DNA from 2 places in the Stenotrophomonas sp. 116085_Sma genome. Region 2 is predicted to be linked to the other one. Evidence: riboswitches for the same ligand, from Rfam matches in the RefSeq annotation. Region 2 holds a riboswitch; the other holds the start of a gene.
What was found. Region 2 has a riboswitch for thiamine pyrophosphate ahead of ACZK0Z_RS01195 (TonB-dependent siderophore receptor). Riboswitches for the same ligand answer to the same signal wherever they lie in the genome.

Region 1 (7,710 bases), 1.1 Mb from region 2:
CCGCCACCGCAGGAAGAAGAAGAAAAAGATCAAAAGCAAAGGCAACAGCAACAGCCGCGCGCTGTGGGTTGGGGCCGGATCCGTTTTTCCAAAGGAAAACGGATCCGGCCCCTTCTTGTTTTCCGATACACCCCATCCACGCATCGCGTGGATGGACCAACCGTCACCGGGAATCTGTCGGGGGGGAGCGGTGTGGGTTGGCAGGACCGTTGGCGCCATGAATGGCGCCATCGAGCCCCCAGGGATGGGTTTACGGCGTGTCCTGCCCACCCACACCGCTCCCCCCCCAACCAGCAGAAACCCAGAGCCGCCTTGGCTTCTGCACTTGCACTTGCTTGAAAGAAGCGGTGCAGCCGCAGGCTGCAAAACACCCTCAATCCCGATCCTGCGCGCGCGCCGCCTCCGCCTGGGTCTCCTCCTGCGCCGCCATCTCGCGTGCGATCCACGCGTCAATCATGTGCCGCTGGCGCTGCGCCTGCCGCCGCTCGCGCGTGTACTCCTGGTCCAGCACCCGGTACAGCGACACCATCACCAGCACCATCAGCAAGGCAAACGGTAGCGCGGCAATCGTGATCATGCCCTGCAGCGCGTCCAGTCCACCGGCCAGCAGCAACGCCGCTGCGATCAATGCCACCGCAATGCCCCAGGCCAGCTTGCGCTTCAACGGTGGGTCGCCAGCCTCGTCGGTGGACATGCTGGCCAGCACCAGTACCGCCGAATCGGCCGAAGTCACGAAGAAGATCATCAGCAGCACCAGCGCGATGCACGACAGCAACAGCGGTAGCGGCATGCTGTCGAACAGCGTGAACAGCACCGTTTCGTAGCCATTGCCCAGCGCCTGCACCAGATCGGCGTGGCCGAAGATCTGTGCCCACAGCGCGGTGCCGCCGAACACCGCGAACCAGAAGAAGCCCAGCAGCGTCGGCGCGAGCACTACGCCGATCACGAACTCGCGCACGCTGCGGCCGCGCGAGATGCGCGCGATGAACGATCCCACGAACGGTGCCCACGAGATCCACCAGGCCCAGTAGAAGATCGTCCAGTCCGCCACCTAGGTGCTGCCGGAGAACGGTGACATGCGCAGGCTCATCGTCACCAGCTGGTTGAGGTAGGAGCCCAGCGTGGTGGTGAACGTATCGAAGATGAAGCCGGTCGGTCCAAGCACCAGCAGGATGGCTGCCAGCAGCGCAGCCAACGCCAGGTTGAAGTTGGACAGCCATTTCACCCCGCGCTCCACGCCGCTGGCGGTGGAGGCCATGTACAGCACGAAGGCGACGGCGATGATGGTCATCTGCACCGCGACCGTGGCCTGCACGCCGAACACGCGTTCGATACCGGCGGCAATCTGGATGGTGCCGAAGCCGAGCGTGGTGGCGACACCGATCGCGGTGGCAACGACGGCGGCGATGTTGACCACCCGGCCGATCCAGCCGCGATGGTGACGGCCGATGATCGGTTGCAGCATGTCGCTGACCAGGCCGCGGCCATTGCGGTTGAACTGGAACCAGGCCATCGCCAGGCCGATCAGCGCATAGATCGCCCACGGATGCAGGCCCCAGTGGAAGAACGCGTAGCGCATCGAGGCGCGCGCGGCGTCCATGCTTTCCGGCGCCAGTCCTTCCGGCGGCTTGCTGAAATGCGAGATGGGCTCGGCCGCACCCCAGAACACCAGGCCGATGCCCATGCCGGCAGCGAACAACATCGACATCCAGCTGGCGCGGGAGAATTCGGGTTCGGCGTCCTCGCCGCCGATGCGCAGGTTGCCGAAGCGGCCGAACGCCAGGTACATCAGGAACACCAGTGCCAGGAACACCACCAGCAGGTACAGCCAGCCGACACTGCGGATGACCTCCGCCAGCATGGACTGCACCACGGTATTGAAGGGGCCGGGGGCGATACCGGCAAGCAGCACCAGCAACAGAACCAGTGCGATGGAAACGCGAAACACCATGAAGGAGCTTCTCCGATCAAGGGGATTGAGGGGAGCGAGCAGAGCTTGCAGCGAAGGGCCGGCGGCATGCAGCACGCGCCGGGCAGGGGCCGCGAAGGCGGCGGGGAACGCATCGATCTCAGCGACGCGATGGGCGTGCACGTTACTGAACGCGGCGTCATGGTTCCGTTAACGAATGCCGATCGGGGTCGGATCCGCGTTCCGCGGGAAAGCGGATCCGACCCCGGAGGCGGGCGGTCTATGCTCTAATGCGCAGCAAGAAGCGGGGGTACCGAGCCATGTGGCCACGGTTGAGACAGTCCCTTGGAACCTGATCCGGCTCATACCGGCGTAGGGAAGCTTTGCAATGCAGCCGTGCCCGGACTCCGCCCAAGGACCGCCCGTGCGCGGGTGCCGTGCGCCGCCGCTTCGTCCCTGACCTTCCTGGACGATGCCCGATGAACGCACAGCTCTCCGCCCTGCAGCAACAGGCCCAGCAACTCTCCGAATCGGTGACCCGGCCCATTCCCGGCTCGCGCAAGATCCATGTGCCCGGTTCGCGCCCGGACCTGCAGGTGCCGATGCGCGAGATCGCGCTGACCCGCACGCCCACGCTGTTCGGCGGCGAAGAGAATGCGCCGGTGACGGTCTACGACACGTCGGGCCCGTACACCGATCCGCAGGCCCGCATCGATCTTTCCGCGGGCCTGCCGGCATTGCGCCGTGCGTGGATCGAGGAACGCGGGGACACCGAACAGCTCGACGGCCTCAGCTCTTCATTCGGCCGCGACCGCGAACATGACCCGAAGCTCGATGCCGTGCGCTTCCCCGCGCGCAGCCTGCCGCGACGTGCGCGTTCCGGCGCCAACGTCACCCAGATGCACTACGCGCGGCGCGGCATCATCACCCCGGAAATGGAATTCGTCGCCATCCGCGAGAACCAGCGGCTGGACGCGATCCGCGATGCCGGCCTGTTGCAGCAGCACCCGGGCGAAGCGTTCGGTGCGTCGATCCAGAAGATCATCACCCCTGAGTTCGTGCGCGACGAGATCGCCCGTGGTCGTGCGGTGCTGCCCAACAACATCAACCATCCGGAAAGCGAGCCGATGATCATCGGCCGCAATTTCCTCACCAAGATCAACGCCAACATCGGCAACAGCGCCGTGTCTTCCGGCATCGCCGAGGAAGTGGAGAAGCTGGTGTGGGCGATCCGCTGGGGCGGCGACACGGTGATGGACCTGTCCACCGGCAAGCACATCCACGAAACCCGTGAATGGATCATCCGCAACTCGCCGGTGGCGATTGGTACCGTGCCGATCTACCAGGCGCTGGAAAAGGTCGATGGCCGTGCCGAGGCGCTCACCTGGGAAATCTTCCGCGACACGCTGATCGAGCAGGCCGAGCAGGGCGTGGACTACTTCACCATCCACGCCGGCGTACTGCTGCGCTACGTGCCGCTCACCGCCAAGCGGGTCACCGGCATCGTCAGCCGCGGTGGCTCGATCATGGCCAAGTGGTGCCTGGCGCACCACAAGGAGAATTTCCTCTACACGCATTTCGAAGAGATCTGCGAAATCATGAAGGCCTACGACGTGACCTTCTCGCTGGGAGACGGCCTGCGCCCGGGCTGCATCGCCGATGCCAACGATGCAGCGCAGTTCGGTGAACTGGAGACGCTGGGCGAGCTGACGAAGATTGCCTGGAAGCACGACGTGCAGACCATGATCGAAGGCCCCGGCCACGTGCCGATGCAGCTGATCAAGGAGAACATGGACAAGCAGCTGCGTGAGTGCGGCGAAGCGCCGTTCTACACGCTGGGGCCGCTGACCACCGACATCGCGCCGGGCTACGACCACATCACCAGCGCGATCGGTGCGGCGATGATCGGCTGGTTCGGTACGGCCATGCTCTGCTACGTGACGCCGAAGGAGCACCTCGGCCTGCCCAACCGCCAGGACGTGCGCGACGGCATCATGGCTTACCGCATTGCCGCGCACGCGGCGGACCTGGCCAAAGGACACCCGGGCGCGCAGGTACGCGACAATGCACTGAGCAAGGCGCGCTTCGAGTTCCGCTGGGAGGACCAGTTCCATCTCGGGCTGGATCCGGAGAAGGCCAAGGAGTTCCACGACGAGACACTGCCGAAGGATGCGCACAAGCTGGCCCACTTCTGCTCGATGTGCGGCCCGAACTTCTGCTCGATGAAGATCACCCAGGATGTGCGTGACTACGCCGAGGCCGGCATGAAGGAGAAGTCCGCCGAATTCCGCGCCGCAGGTGCAGAGGTCTACCACCAGGGGTGATGCCGCGCAGGTAGCGCCGGGCGCCGCCCGGCGAGCGCATCGGTCCCGGAAAGCCGCCGGGCGTAGCCCGGCGCTACCCGCTATGCTCCGGCCATCGCCCCGTGGAAAGGACGCCATGCCCATTGCTCTGACCACCCGTTGGCTGGCGATCGCCCGCCGCCACCCCTCGGCCTGGCTGCTGGGTGCGCAACTGCTGGCGGTGCTGTTGTACCCGGCGCTCGACGACACTGCCGGTGGCCGTGCAGCGCTGGGCATGTTCGGCATGGCGGTACTGGGCCTGGCGCTGTGGGTGGTCCAGCGCAGCCCGCTGGGAACCTGGCTGGCGTTGCTGCTGGCCATTCCCTCGGTGGTGTTCTCACTGGCCGGTGCCCTGCTGGACCGCAGCGGGCTGCTGACCACCGCCCAGCTGCTGGAGAGCCTGCTGTACTTCTATACGGCGGGCGCGTTGATCGCCTACATGCTGCAGGATCATAAAGTCACCCGCGACGAACTGTTCGCGGCCGGGGCAACCTTCACCCTGCTGGCCTGGGCGTTTGCTTTCGCGTTCGCGGTGTGCCAGCAGTGGTATCCCGGCAGTTTCCATGGCGCCAGCGGCGGTGATCAGCGCAGTTGGATGGAGCTTCTTTATCTGAGCTTCAGCTTGTTGTCCGGCGTTGGATTGAGCGACGTCGTGCCGCTGCACCCGCAGGCACGGGCCCTGGTGATGCTCGAACAGTTCGCAGGCGTCATGTATATCGGCCTTGTGGTGTCGCGTCTGGTCGGGTTGACCATGCTTCGGCGCATGTGAAAATGAACGCCAGATAAAAATTTCGCGCCCAAAAGGGCGCGAATAGTGATGCAGATTATGTGAATGCGTCGGCGAGAGAGAGAGCCTGAGTGTCGACCCCGTCATAGGCGGGGTAACCGGCTTAGGCTAATATCCGGGGGCGTTATTGTTTTTGCGGTATGCGCCGATGCTTTGTGCGGAATCTGGCTTTTCGATGACCCTGTCCAGGGACGGTGGGGACGGTATTGCTGGTGAGCCCTGCCCAGGTCCCGTCCCTACTATATAGCGGAAAATGAACAGCAGCGAACTCGCGCCCATTGAGGCCGACCGAGTGCAGGTCGGCGACTGCGTCATTACCTTGTCCTCGCGTGAGGTCGAGGTTGAAGGCGCGCGCCGTCCCCGGCGGCTGACGCCGAAAGCGCTGGGCGTACTGCGCGTGTTGATGCGGCAGCCTGGGCGAGTGGTCACCCGTGAAGAGCTGTTTGCCGAGGTCTGGCCCGATACGTTGCCGACCAATGACGTACTGACCCAGGCCGTCACCCAGCTGCGCAAGGCGTTCGCCAACGACGACGACAACGGCCAGGCCTACATCGAGACCATCGCCAAGAGCGGTTATCGGCTGCTGGTACCGGTGCAGGCGCTGGACGACGTCGATCCCGTGGCGGAAGTGGACGCGGTGGCCGTTGCGGGCGTGATGCCGTCGCCGGACGGTGCCGGCGTGATTCCGGCGATGGCCGTGCCGGCAGCGCCTTCGCGCCGGCGTGGCTGGCGCCAGCTGCGCCGCCAGCTGTTGTGGGTGCTGGGGGTGATGATGCTGGCCGCGCTGCTGGTCATGGCCACATTGCTGCTCCGGCGTGGGCCGGAGTCGAGTTCACCGGTGGATGCCGCGGTCGAGAACGGCGTGCGGGTGATCGGCAGCCCGCAGCGTCCCTATCGCCTGATCACCGCCACCAGTGGTTTTGAAACCTATCCCACGCTTTCGCCGGATGGCTCCCAGGTTGCCTACGAAGGCGCCAACGAGGATGGCACCGGTGGTGGCGCGATCAAGGTGCAGACCTCAGGCAATGCGCCGGCCCGGCAGCTGGCGCTGCCGCCGAAGGGGGCCAGTGACCGCTTCCCGAGCTGGTCACCGGACGGGCGCGAGATCGCTTTTGCCCGCTTTGGAGCCGACGGCGGTTGCCAGGTGCTGATCGCCAGCGCTACCGGCGGCGGTGTGCGCCAGGCGACCCGTTGCGACGGAACCGAGCTGCTCAGCTTCGACTGGACGCCGGATGGCCGTGGCCTGGTCTTTGGCAGCATGGTGGGCCGCTATGCCCATCGCGGCATCCGTGTGCTCGACCTGGCCAGCGGCCAGTGGCGGGCGTTGGACTATGCGGTCGACCAGGATGATTTTGACTACGCGCCACGCTACTCGCCCGATGGCAAGTGGCTGGTGTTCGTGCGCAATCCGCAGATGGGCGACCTGTGGCGGATGCCGGCCGGAGGCGGTGAACTGGAGCAGTTGACCAACGAATCGGCCGAACAGCGTGGCTGGGCCTGGCTGGGCGATGGGCGCACCATCGTGTTCGGCCGGCGCGTGGACAGCGAAGTGCGGTTGTACTACCTGGATGTCGAGCGCCGCACTTTGCGTGATGCCGGCCTCGACGACGCACAATGGCCTGCGGTGTCACGCCACGGCGACGTGCTGGCTTTCGTTCACCGCCGTGCCCAGTTCGGCGTGTTCAAGGTGCCGATGGCCGGTGGCAGCGCCGAGCGGCTGTTTGCGTCCAGCGGGCGTGACGGGCAGCCGATGGCGGCGCCCGACGGTCGCCAACTGGTCTTCACCTCCGATCGTTCCGGCAGTTTCGCGCTTTGGTGGGCGGACATGCAGCGGCCCGATTCACTGCGGCCGATCGAGGGCCTGCGCCCGGAGGGGCGGCAGGCGCCGGACTGGTCGGCCGACAGCCGCCAGCTGCTGGTGGTCGGGCGCGATGAGCATGGGCGTACGGTGGTCTACGAGATCGCCCCGCGCGACGAACACCTGCAGTCGTTGCCGGTTCCGGTGGATCAGCCCCTGCAGGCCCTGTACGGGGCAACCCCGGAACAGCTGCTGGTGGTCGAGCGCGATGCAGAGCAGCGCACCCGGTTGAGCCTGTTCGATCGCAGCGTGACCCCCTGGCGCCGCCTGGCCAGCATCGACGGCGTCTCCCAGGCACGTTTCGATCGGGGCGATGGCCGCGTGCTGTTCACCCGCCTGGCGTCCGGTGGCCTGTGGTCGGTGGATGCGGCGCTGTCCCCGGCCAGCGTGCAGCAGGTCAGTGAAGACAGGCCCAGCCGCTGGCGCTATCGCACCTGGACGGTGGCAGGCACCGGCGGCATCGGGTATCTCGGCAACTCGACCGAGTGCGGTACGACCTTGATCCATATCCAGGCCGGGACCGAAGCCCCCGAGCGCTGCCTGGACCGGCAGCGGCTCAGCGCGGGCAACGGTATCAGTGCCAGCGCCGATGGCCGGGATCTGTACGTCGCCCTGGCGGTCAGCGATGGTGCCGACATCGGCGTCATGCAGCTGCCCCGGTCGACGCCAGCACTGTTCCCGGCATTTCTCAAGTCATTGATCCTGAAGAAAAATATCTCTTCGTGATTTCTTCGTGGAGTTCTCGCCGCGAATTCGTGGCGATCTCGGCGGATTTTCCTGACGGGCTGACGCCTGATTAGGCAAAACGGAAGCC
Region 2 (7,710 bases):
CGACCTGGTGGCCCGTGTTGCGTACCAGAAGTACGACGAAAAGCGTGGCCTGGACTTCAACGGCTACTCCACCGAAGTGGGCGTGCGCACCGCGTTCAACCCGTACGTGGAAGGCTACGTGATGGCCGGCTACGAAGATTTCAGCAAGAAGCACGGCTACAACCCGGACGGCGAGTTCTACGGCCGCGTGGGCGCCACCGCCAAGTTCAACCAGAACTGGGGCTTGAGTGGCGAAGTGAAGCTGGCCAAGGCCGGCGACCGCGAGTGGTTCGTGGGCCCGCGCTTCACCTGGTAACAAACGCCTGTCGTTAGTGCGTGTTGTTCTGGCGTGTGACTCTCTCTCTCCCACACGCCAACCGAAGCCCGGCCTCGCGCCGGGCTTCACTTTTATGGGCCCTGTGGCGCCACAATGCGGCATGGGCGACCCTTCCCCCCTCGCAGGTACTGGCACGGCCTACCAGGAGCATCCGGCGCCTGCGCCGCTGCGCGGCCACTTTGGTCAGCTGTGGCAGAGCCAGCTTCCTGCCGATGCCGATGGGCACATCACCGTACTGCCCGATGGTTGCGTGGATATCCTCTGGCGCGACGGTGCGTTGTTCGTGGTCGGCCCGGATCGCGTGGCCGCGCACCCGGCGCTGGCACCCGGTGCGCAGGTGCTGGGGGCACGCTTCCGTCCCGGCCAGGCATTGGCCGCGCTGGGCCTGCCCTTGGCCGAGATCATCGGCCAGGCCGTGCCACTGGCCGATCTGAAGGGCGCGTGGGCGAGCAAGGCGGCGGCCTCCATTGGTGACACCGCGCCTGCACAGCGCCTGCAGCGGATGGCGCACTGCCTGCAACAGCATATGGGTGCGTCCGCGCTCGATACCCCGGCGCAGCGGGCACATGTCCTGTTCCAGGCGCTCGCCATTGGTGACGCCACGCTGGATGCGCTGGCGGCACGCCTGAGCCTGAGTCCGCGCAGCCTGCGGCGCTTCAGCCAGTCGCAGTTCGGCTACGGCGCCAAGACGCTGGAGCGGATCCTGCGCCTGCAACGTTTTCTTCGCCACAGCCGTGCGCTGCCGCAGCACTCGCTGGCGATGCTGGCCGCCGAGGCCGGCTATGCCGACCAGGCCCATCTCAGCCGCGAGGCACGTGAGCTTGCCAGCATGACAGCACGCGAGCTGCGCCTGGAATGGGGCCAATGATGGCCGTTTCGTTCAAGACCGCGATGCCACGTTGATTGAAGCTGGGGCTCCCACCACGGAGCCACGCCATGAGCCACGTCGCACCTCACGATGCCGAACGCCGCATCGACAACATCGAATTCAACGTCGCCGACATCGCCCGCAGCAAACGCTTCTACGGCGAGGTGTTCGGTTGGCACTTCACCGACTACGGGCCGGCCTACACCGAGTTCGACGATGGCCGCCTGAAAGGCGGCTTCGTGGCCGACGCGCCGGTGCGTGCCCACGGCGGGCCGCTGGTGATCCTCTACTGCGCGGACCTGGCCGATGCACAGCAGCGTGTGACTGCCGCTGGGGGCGAGGTGGTGCAGGCGGTGTTCGCGTTTCCTGGTGGCCGCCGCTTCCAGTTCCGCGATCTGGATGGCTACGAGTTGGCGGTCTGGAGTGATGTGGATTGAGGTCTTCGTACCTTCGCTGGTGGACGGAACGAGAACCGCTCCGTCCCCGGTCAGGTGGTTCCGCTATGATCGCCCGCACATCGCCACGCGATGCGCCCGCCTCAAGCCAGCAGGAACCGCCGTGAACTCCCAGCCCGCACCGATCACCGCCCTCAACCACACGCTCGACAACGAGCCGCAGCAGATCACTGCGCCACTGACCCATTCCGCGGCGTTCCTGGTGCTGAAGGTGAAGGACGACGAAGCGTCGATCGCCAAGGCACGCGAGGTGCTGGCCAGCACCGACGACCTGATCAAGAACACCGCCATCCGCGAGATCGAGCGCACCTTCACCTGCAACGTGGCCATCGGCCACCGCGTATGGCAATCGCTGGTCGGCACCACGCCACCGCGCGAGCTCAAGCCCTTCCGCGAGATCAAGGGCGCGACCCATACCGCTGTTTCCACGCCGGGTGACCTGCTGTATCACATCCGCGCACGCACCATGGACCTGATCGTGGCGTTCGAGCGCAACCTGCTGATGGCCTTCGGCGATGCGGTGGAAGCGGTCGATGACGTAGCCGGTTTCCGCTATTTCGATGGCCGCGACCTGCTCGATTTCGTCGACGGCACCGCCAATCCGGAAGGGCTGTCGTTGCCGGAAGCCACGATCGTGGGTGACGAAGACCCGGAGCATGCCGGCGGCAGTTACGTGGTGGTGCAGAAGTACCTGCACAACCTCGATGCGTGGCGCGCTCAGAAGACCGAGGCGCAGGAAGCGATCATCGGCCGCACCAAGCACGACAACATCGAGTTGGATGACGCACCGGCGGATGCGCAGAAGTCGCACAAGACCTTGTGCACCATTGAAGACGCCGACGGCGAGCACGAGATCCTGCGCGACAACATGCCGTTCGCCAACCCGGGCCGTGGCGAGTACGGCACCTACTTCATCGGTTACACGCGCCGCCTGTGGGTGATCGAGAAGATGCTCGAGCGCATGTTCATCGGCAATCCCGCGCCGCTGCACGACCGCATCCTCGACTTCTCCACCGCCACTACCGGCGTGACCTTCTTTGCGCCTTCTCGCAAGGTGCTGGCCGACCTTGGCGACTGATCGCGCCGGGCCATCACGGCCCGCCATCTGCCTGTCATCTATGGCGCCGACCATGGCGCGCTGGATGGGAGTGCAGGAGGCTGGCGATGGTCAGGACTGGGAACGGGACCGGCGCGCGGCGCTGGTGGCGGCCGCTGGCCGCGTTGTTCGGCGCGTTGGCACTGGGGAGTGCCAGCGTTTCCGCGCAGGAGGCCCCTGCGCACTGGATGGCCTATGCCGCCGCCGTGGGGGGCCAGCTGCAGCAGCGCCTGCAGCAGGAGCAGGACCCGCAGGCGCAGCGCGTGGTGGAGTGGTTGCGTGCACACCCGGATACACCCACGCCGCTGCCGGTGAGCCTGTGGATTGCGGCGGACGGCCACATCTCGAAGCTGGAGTTCGACAGCCTGGGTGATGCCCAGGTCGACGCAGACCTGCGCGCGACGCTGCAGGCCGCGCCGTTGCAGGCAGCCCCGCCGGCGGACATGCGCCAGCCGCTGCGGCTGGGCCTGCTGCTTACCCAGTAGATCCACGCCATGCGTGAATGTGCTGGGTAGATGCCGACCTTGGTCGGCACGCACGCGCCAACCAAGGTTGGCGACTACCGGTGCCCAGCCCGGCCATCCGCATCAACGAACCGGCGCCACCTGCGGTTCGCGTGCGGCCGCGCTCCATGCACGCAGGCCGAACACGGCCAGGCCCAGGAAGAACACGTACAGCGCGGCAGTCACGTGCAGCGACTTGAACAGGTACGCGCCCACGTAGACCACGTCCACCCCGATCCACACCCACCAGCAGGCCACGTGGCGTCGCGCCTGCCACCACTGGCCAACCAGGCTCAGTGCGGTCAGCATCGCGTCCAGCCACGGCAGCGCGGCGTCGGTGAAGGTGTGCATGCCGGCTCCCAGCGCCACGCCACCACACAGGCCGATGGCCAGGTCGCGCAGCAGCTTGCCGCGCGCCAGCGGCACGATGCGGATGCTGCCCTCATCGACGGCATGCTGCCGCCAGTTGAGCCAGCCGTAGACCAGGAAGCCACCGAAGGCGACCTGCAGCAGGGTGTCCGAGTACAGCTTGGCCTCGGCGAACACCAGCCCGTACAGCGTCACCGACAGCAGGCCCACCGGCCACGCCGCCAGCCGGCGCCGGGACATCAGCCAGACACCGAGGATGCTGCAAAGGGCGGCGGTCCACTCGAGCATCACGCCGCTCACAGCGCGAACGTCACCGACAGGCGGGCCTGTCGAGGCGCGCCGGGGAACAGGTAGTAGTCACCGCCGCTGCTGCCGGTATCACGCCAGTAGAAGCGGTTGAACACGTTGTCCACCGACAGGTTCCAGGTTACTGCACGGTCGTGCAGGCGATGCTGGAAACGCAGGCCGGCATCGAACACCGAGTAGTCCGGTGCACGCACGCCGCCGTCGGCGCGGGCCACGTTGGCACCGGCATAGCGCCAGCCACCGGTCACGTCCAGACCCTGCACGAAGGGCAGCGCATAGGCCAGGTGCACACTGGCCCGAACCTTCGGTACGTTCACCAGCTGATGGCCTTCATAGGTGGGCGTGCCGGTATCGCGAGCACGCGCCTGCAGCAGGCTTGCACTGGCCACGATCTGCAATGCGTCCGTCAGCTGGCCGTTGGCGGTCAGCTCCAGGCCGGTGTGGGCCTGGGTGCCTTCCTCGATGAAGGTGTAGCCCACGTCGCTGTTGTCGGGCTTGGCGTACTGGTACGGCTGCGAAATTCGGAACACCGCCGCGCCCAGGGTCAGCGCCTCGACCGGCACGTACTTCACGCCCACTTCCAGCTGCCGCGACTGCACCGACGGCAGGAAGGTGTCGGCATTGCTGGTCCAGAACGGCGCTTCCTGGCCCAACGAAATGCCACGCACGTAGCTGGCGTAGGCGTTGAGCTGGTCGGTGGCCTTCCATACCACGGCGGTCTGTGGCAGGAAGCGCGACAGGCGGCTGTGGCGCTGCGGGGTGCCGCGCTTGTCGTAGGCGCGCTCGTCCAGGCGCACGAAGCGGCCACCGGCCAGCCACTGCCAGTCATCACCGAAGCTCATCCGGTCCAGCGCGAAGAACGCGGTCTGGCGGCTGTCCAGGCGGCGTGCGGACGGGCCTGGCATCTTCGGCGACGGCTCGAACACTGGCACCGGCGTTTCGTGGATGTTGCTGGTGCCGACGTACTCGTTGACGCTGGGGCGCTTGTCCACGGTGCGGCGGAAGTAGTCGGCGCCGACGGTCAGCTGGTGGCCGACGCTGCCGGTCTCGAAGCGACCGCGCAGCTCGGCACGGGCCTGCTGGTTGCGTCGGGTGTCGTCCGGGCTGCGGTAGTCGTAGATGTCGTAGTCGCCGTTGGGTGCGAAGTAGTTGCCTGGCACGCTGCCATCGGCGCATTGCACGGCGTAGTAGCAGCCGTAGGCGAAGGCGACGTTGTCGTCGATCACCGAGCGGCTGTGGCCGACCGAGACGCGCGACTGCCAGGCCTCGTTGAAATCGTAGGTGTGCAGGGCGGTGATGTTGGTGCTGGCGATATCCACCGGGCGCTGCCACGGCTGGTAGCCGAGCAGGTGCTCGCGGTCGACGCCGCGCGGCAGGTCGCGTGCGCCCAGCAGCTGGTAGCCGGACACCGAACGCTGCGAGCTGGTCTGGTAGTTGGCATCCACTTCCAGCTTGCCGCGCTCGCCGATCAGCCAGTCGGCCGCCAGCGAGTAGAAGTTGCGACGGCCATCGGCGTGCTCGACATAGGAATTGCTGGAGTCCCAGGCGGCATTCAGGCGAAGACCGAAACGCGGGGTGATCCAGTGGCCGACATCGACGGCGACGTAGCGCGAGCCTTCCGAATCGGTACCGAGCGTGGCGGTGCGCACTTCGGCCGGGCGCTTGCCGATGTAGTTGATGATGCCGCCGGGCGCCATCACGCCTGCGGCCAGGCCGGCTTCACCCTTGAGGATCTCCACCGACTGCACGTTCTCCAGCGCCAGGCGCTGTTCGCCGGCGATGGACAGTCCGTTGAAGCGGTAGCCGGTGGCGGGGTCCAGTGCGAAGCCACGGATGGCGACGTTCTGGTAGTAACCCACCGGCGCATACGCATCACCCAGCGAGGCATCGTTGCTGGCCAGCTCGGACAGCGAACGCACCTGGCGGCGATCGAGGTAGTCGCGCTCAAGCACGTTCACCGACGCCGGCGTGTCCTTCCAGCTGCCGCCACCGAAGGCATTCACGCGCGAAGTATCGGTCTTCGGTCTGCCGGCCTGCACGCGCACCGCTGCCAGTTCGGTCGGCGAGCGTTCGGCGCCGGTGGCAGCCGCATCGGGGGACGCATCGGGGGACGCATCGGCCTCGCTGGCGTGCAATGGCAGCGCGGCGCAGAGGGCGAGGGAAAGCAGGGTGGGGCGCAGGCAGCTGTTCATTCGGTTCGTCTTCGGACAACAAGGGAGACGAAGCGACGGCGCGCAGGTGCACCGGCCCATGACGGGGGTGTGGCTGCGGCTCAAAGCTCCCTACGCCGGTGCAAACCGGATCAGGTTCCAAGGGACTCTCTCAGCCTGGCAGATCCAGGCACCCCCGCTTCAGGTGGCCATTTCACTACAAATGGTACGGATTTGCGAGCCGGCGCCCTTCAGGCTGCCGCGTGCAGGGCCTGCAGCAGTGCCTGTCCCGGCGCGCTGTGGAACCATGCCGGGTGCCCCAGCATGAAGGGCTGCCACGCCACGTCCGCGTTCGCGGTGGAGCCGGTGATGCCTTCGAAGTACTCCACTTCGGACAGTGCGAAGTCGAAATGGACCATCGGCAGCAGGTCGGCCAGCAGGTGCACGCGTGCCGCAGACAGCGGCAGTACCTGGCGGTAGCCGTCGAGCAGGGCCAGCGCGATATCGATGCGCATCGCCTCCATGCCGCGCTCGAGTTCCAGCCACGCCACCGCGTTGCGCTCGATCGCGGTGGCGAGGTCGAACAGCGCGCTGGTGGGCGAGGCCAGGCCGAAATCCAGCACGGTGCTGACCTGCCCGTCGCGCCACAGCAGGTTGGACACATGCCAGTCGTTGTGCGCCCACAGCCGCGGCTCGTCGCGCAGGCGCGCGGCCAGGCCGGCGTGCCACGGCAGCACGTCGCGCTGCAGCTGCGCCTCCCATGGGATGCGTGTGAGGTAACGTGCCAGGCCGGGGCGTTCGTGCAGCCCTGACTTGATTGCCGCGATCGGATCGTCGGCGCGGATCAGATCGTCGCGCGCGACCAGCAGGTGGGTACTGCGTTGGGGCGCGTGGTAGCGGGCGGCGGCGCGGTGCAGCGTGGCCAGCATGCGGCCCGCCTCGCGTGCCTGCGCGACATCGGTCAGCAGCGACCACGACACGGCGTCGCGGTAGACGTCTTCGCCCACGCCGACGGCATGCAGTTCAAAGGTCCATTCGCCGTGTTCAACGGCCGTGCGGCCATCGGTCGCCGCCAGCACCTGCACCACCGGTACGCCCCCTGCGGCGAGACGGGCGATGAAGCGATGTTCTTCTTCCAGGCAGGCCGCGCTGCGCACGCTGTGGTGATGGCGCTTGACGAACACCGCGCCGTCCACGCCGTCGACGATGGCGGCGGCCGACAGTGGTCGCGGGCTGTGCCAGCGGGCCTGGCTGTGCTCGCCCAGCTGCGGGTAGCGCGCACCCAGCCACGCGATGTCCGCGGCGCTGATGGGTGGCCAGTCGGCAGCGACCTCGTCGTTGTTGAGGCCCTGCACGCGGTGGGAGGAAGACGTCATGCCGCAGCCCGAGTGGGAAAAATCACATCCAAGGCTGCGCATTCAACGCCATGACCACGGCCAACGCAAACGGGCGGGTCATCGACCCGCCCGTCCGTGCATCACCTGCGATGATGCCGCCGCGCCGCTTACCAGCCGCGATGGCGGCCGCGGTCGTGGTAGTAGCGGTTGTCGTAGTAGCGCTCGCGCTGCCAGCGATGGTCGTCACCACGGTCGTAATAGCCGCTGCGGTAATAGCCACGATCGTAGCGGCGGTCGTAGCGGTTGTCGT

Region 1: linked by a shared signal. The riboswitch ahead of thiC (phosphomethylpyrimidine synthase ThiC) and the one ahead of ACZK0Z_RS01195 (TonB-dependent siderophore receptor) in region 2 are both predicted to bind thiamine pyrophosphate.

The regions. Positions count from the first base shown of each region.
Region 1 is NZ_CM151057.1:4,024,297-4,032,006, reverse strand. Features, by position in the region: partial or broken gene ACZK0Z_RS18715 (BCCT family transporter) at 374-1,951, opposite strand; TPP riboswitch at 2,206-2,306, shown strand; gene thiC (phosphomethylpyrimidine synthase ThiC) at 2,389-4,233, shown strand; gene ACZK0Z_RS18705 (ion channel) at 4,349-5,020, shown strand; gene ACZK0Z_RS18700 (winged helix-turn-helix domain-containing protein) at 5,292-7,622, shown strand.
Region 2 is NZ_CM151057.1:265,166-272,875, forward strand. Features, by position in the region: gene ACZK0Z_RS01165 (OmpO family porin) at 1-295, shown strand, start outside; gene ACZK0Z_RS01170 (helix-turn-helix transcriptional regulator) at 417-1,184, shown strand; gene ACZK0Z_RS01175 (VOC family protein) at 1,253-1,621, shown strand; gene ACZK0Z_RS01180 (Dyp-type peroxidase) at 1,743-2,717, shown strand; gene ACZK0Z_RS01185 (hypothetical protein) at 2,804-3,220, shown strand; gene pnuC (nicotinamide riboside transporter PnuC) at 3,323-3,895, opposite strand; gene ACZK0Z_RS01195 (TonB-dependent siderophore receptor) at 3,904-6,105, opposite strand; TPP riboswitch at 6,176-6,271, opposite strand; gene ACZK0Z_RS01200 (phosphotransferase) at 6,315-7,439, opposite strand; gene ACZK0Z_RS01205 (glycine zipper 2TM domain-containing protein) at 7,568-7,710, opposite strand, start outside.